One region of the Litoribrevibacter euphylliae genome, then DNA from elsewhere that is predicted to be linked to it. Evidence: predicted binding sites of a transcription regulator. Region 1 holds the regulator's gene; the other holds the start of a gene.
The links. Region 1 encodes LexA, which represses DNA repair genes until DNA is damaged. Its sites were predicted from a motif close to TACTGTNTANNTANACAGTA; they were not measured.
Positions count from the first base shown of each region.

Region 2: the regulator LexA is predicted to act here: its motif matches at 660-679, upstream of ACFOEK_RS00155 (LexA family protein).

Region 1 is NZ_JBHRSZ010000001.1:286,005-288,210, reverse strand. Features, by position in the region: gene ACFOEK_RS01180 (hypothetical protein) at 1-883, opposite strand, end outside; gene lexA (transcriptional repressor LexA) at 1,056-1,691, shown strand; gene ACFOEK_RS01170 (hypothetical protein) at 1,813-2,206, opposite strand, start outside.
Region 2 is NZ_JBHRSZ010000001.1:44,863-47,068, forward strand. Features, by position in the region: gene ACFOEK_RS00150 (Ig-like domain-containing protein) at 1-405, opposite strand, end outside; gene ACFOEK_RS00155 (LexA family protein) at 702-1,127, shown strand; partial or broken gene ACFOEK_RS00160 (Y-family DNA polymerase) at 1,115-1,213, shown strand; gene ACFOEK_RS00165 (helix-turn-helix domain-containing protein) at 1,439-1,759, opposite strand; gene ACFOEK_RS00170 (hypothetical protein) at 1,881-2,206, shown strand, end outside.

The DNA of each region.
Region 1 (2,206 bases):
GGTCGGATTCAACACCGCTGTCAGCTGAATAGTCAAAACCACTTCTGTAAATAGCCTCTAACTTAAAAAGCCAGGATTCATAGACATGCTGAACATCAAGCCCTAATTGAGTAATCACCGGATAATAGGGCTCTAGCTTAGGGTCTAACAAATTATTGTTAAACACCAATACAGGCTCCCTGCTTGTTCCCGAAAACAAGTAAACACCAACATCGGTATCATCTAAGGTCTGAACCCAACGCGCGGCCCAATCAATGCGTTTCTCTTCTTTCGATGACTCATATTGCGCAGCATCATTATCAATAGGAATAAAGGTTCTGAAGCGTCCGTCTTCTCCTGGAAAGTTCCTCTCTCTATGCCCTGCCAATAAGAACAAGTCCAAAATACCTGACTCGAATTCGATGGAAGTATTGATCATCGGCTGACCAAGCTTATCTTCCTGATCCAAGGAACTGGCTGCATCAGTCTGATTAATCACATCCACCAAATGTCTTGACTCGGTAACACCCCAAAAGACTTTGTGGATACCTGCACGCAACTCCCAACCTTCGCCGAGGTGATTCCAATAAGCCTTATTAAGATCAATTAAGTTTCTTTCAGGGTCATGTTGATCAACGCGTAATTTAGGCTCAACAATCAAAAAGTCGCTACCGGAATCTGCTTCATAAAAGAATTCTGCTTGATACTCTAACGCGAAATCCGATCGTTGCTGATCAGCATCACCTTCATGAGCAAAACCCCGCCACTGAGTAGTCACCTCATTAGTTAATTCATAAGAGCTAGCAACCTGAGGAAGCAACAAAGAAAGCGAGCCTAATAAAGGGACAAACGAGAAGGATCGGGTGGATAGAGTTCGGATCGAAGAAAACAAATTCTTGTACAAGAGAAACCCCAATAGTTATTAATTGTTCTTAGGTTGGGCTATCTTGAGAATTAATGATTGATATGTCAACTATATAGGCATCTGCTCTCTCCTATCAAAAACATTATCAAATCCATTTACGATACGCAAAAAATACTGTATACCTATACAAAACTGTATAAAAGGTCAGTTCATGATTAAGCTCACTAAACGCCAACAAGAAGTGCTAGAAGTGATTAAGAATCACATCGACGACACAGGCTATCCACCAACGCGTGCTGAAATTGCCAAGACACTGGGCTTCCGCTCAGCGAATGCAGCTGAAGAGCATCTAAAAGCCCTGGCCAAAAAGGGCGCCATTGAAATGATGCCGGGCACTTCACGTGGATTAAGAATCCCCGGTTATGAAGCCTCTGCATCCAATGATGAACCAGAACAACCTCAAGGCTTACCGGTTATCGGACGTGTGGCGGCAGGTTCACCAGTATTAGCAGAAGAACATGTGGATCATATTTGCCCGGTTCAACCTGAATTCTTTAATCCACCAGCGGATTACCTCTTAAGAGTTCAAGGTCTAAGTATGAAAAACGTAGGCATTCTGGACGGAGATTTATTGGCCGTTCACAAAACTCAGAATGTTCGGAACGGGCAAATTGTCGTGGCACGCATCGGAGATGATGTCACCGTGAAGCGCTTAGACAAAAAAGGCAATATTGTACGCCTGATTCCAGAAAATGAAGATCTGGAAGACATTATCATCGATACCACAGAAGAAGCGGTTTACATCGAAGGATTAGGTGTTGGCGTAATTCGTAATGGCGATTTGTAAGTTATTTGATCGACCACTGTAGGTTCTGAAGAAATCTCATCGGCCGACAATAAAAAGAGGATATTTGAATTCACTCAATATCCTCTTTTTTATTTCTAATTGAACCCGTGGAAGCTATCCACTAATAAGCACGATAATGCATCGGATCGCCAGAAATCGGACACTCAAAATCTAGCTCGACTAAATCCACCTGCATACGATCACGATCCGTATTTCCTGAAATATACTCATCACCAAGCACCGGATGGCCAATCTCTAGGAAATAACAGCAGATATCTTTCGCATCACCTTGCGATAAATAGACATCAAGGATTGTGCTATCAGTGTGTTCCACATACTTCACAAGTTCACAACGACCTTTCAGCGCGTAGTCTTCATCATTGATATCCAGTTCATTACTCCCTTCAATACAACCAGACACCTCCACTCGATACTTAAAACTGAATCCTTGATTCTCCTGAAGCTCCGTGAAGGCTGCCGCCGCACGACGGTGATGTACCAACAATAGAATGCCC
Region 2 (2,206 bases), 240 kb from region 1:
CTCCCAGTAGAAACCATTACCGCTGGAAATATCTGATCCAACAATAATTTCACCGTTAGCGGTTATATCGCCAGGCATCAGGTAATTTGAATTGAGAAGGGAATTTAGACTTTCAGTATCTTCCCCTTTATTCCAGATAAATGCTTCGGAACTACTGATTGCTCCAATACACACTTCGCCAGAGTTGGAGCATGATGTAACGTCATACGTTGCTATTGGCTGAAAACCGTCTTGTTCACTCCATTTTAAGCCTTCTTTACCGAAGATTATTTGAGCATTCGGTGAAACACCAATAACTTCTTTATCATTTACTTCTGTGAGTGTACTGAATGCATGGAGAGGTGTGGATAGAACCATTAAAGATGAGAGACCTATACAGCTAAGTATAGAAAAATGCTTGTGCATCTACTTATTTCCTTATTAGTAGTGTTTTGAACTAAATATTTCAGATTGTTTGTTTTTAGTTCGATTAACAATATACCTGAGGTTGTTTTACATCCTTTTTTGCAGCAGCCAGCATAGATAGCTACGGTTTTTTCGACAATGTTAAATTACCTTAAAGCCAGTAAGGTAGGGAGGATTGAGGCTGGTTTAGGTTAAAAGTATTAATATTTATGTATACCCGTTTATCGATTTCTGGTTCACTTTTCTTTATTTTTTGCTGTATATTTTTACAGTTATTTTGGTGAAGTGAATAAACTATGAAAGTTGTTCATATCGCTCGGAGTGAGATATCGAAGCTAAGCTTCTTTACATCTTGGGTTGCTGCAGGGTTTCCAAGCCCGGCGGACGATTATGCCGAGCGCAGCTTGAGTATTGATGAGTTGTTGATTAAGCACCCTTCTGCGACGTATTTAGTACGTGCTTCTGGGGACTCTATGATTCGTAGAGGTATCTTCGACCAAGACATTTTGATTGTCGATCGCTCCATTGAAGCCAAAGATGGCGATATTGTGATTGCGGCATTTAATGGTGAGTTAACTTGTAAGTATTTGGATTTAACGAAGCGTTGTTTAGTAGCTGCAAACCCGAAATTCCCTCCAATTCCTATCCATGATGAACAAGATCTCTTAATCGAAGGGGTTGTGATTTCATCCATCCGGTTGCATCGCGCATGTACGCGTTAGTGGACTGCAATTCATTCTTTGCCAGTTGTGAACAAGTCTTTCGACCTGATTTAAGGGGGAAGCCTGTTGTTGTATTGAGTAATAACGTACTTGTATATTTAAAAAAATTGACTATAGGTGTTTTTTTAAAATTCAGTCTCTTATTTGTTTTAATTAGTCCGCTTATACTGCCAGTAAAATGGACTGAAAAGCTTAAATAGGTCCATTAAATCAACTTGTATCAGCCTAGTAACTTTAATTTAATCAATTCTGTCCAACGACCCTTAGATCAAATTAAAAGAGTCCATAGCTATTACTCAGTGAAAGTAAGGCTAGTCTTTTCTCTCTGTGTTTGAAGTTAATTGTTGAATGAGAGCTTTCTGTTTATCTTCACTCAATCTGTTTATAAGGCAGAGAAGTTCAGCTGTGATATCAGATTCACAGAAGAAAAAAGCGACAGGTACACCAAGCTCATCAGCCATCTTTTTTAAGGTGTCATAATCTGGCGTATGACGACCTTTTTCATAATGATTCATACGACTGCTGGCCGAGCTGGCTTCCATTCCAAGACGAATTCCCAACTCACGCTGGCTAATGCCTTTCTTTTTGCGTGCTTGGTATAAACGCTTAGTGAAGGGACTTGAACTGGACAAAGGGTGTTCATCTTATTTCGACCTATGATACTTAGATTGTCTAAGTATATTACTGTTGTGTATACTTAGGAATCCTAAGTATTGTTTGTACTGGTATATGCGTTTAGCCATGTAAACCACGATGAGTAAGATCAAACTTAAACCTGAAATCCTCTCACTTCTAAGCTCAGGTAATTTTGAGTGTTTCACTGCGCCAGAGTTAACGGATGCTTATTTGACGTTACCTCAAATAGAAGGGATTAGCCGTAGCGCAGCCGTACAGTTCATTCATAGGACAATCAAACGTCTATGTGAATGCGGTTTTTTAATACCTACAGGTAAAACAGTTAGAAGGTCTACCGAATATCAATTAGTGGCAGAGCTAAATGTCAGAACAGTTAAGGTTGGAACGCCTCATGCCCGAAATTCATTACAAGCCAAGCGCGAAGCAGATACTTTTAAAGATCA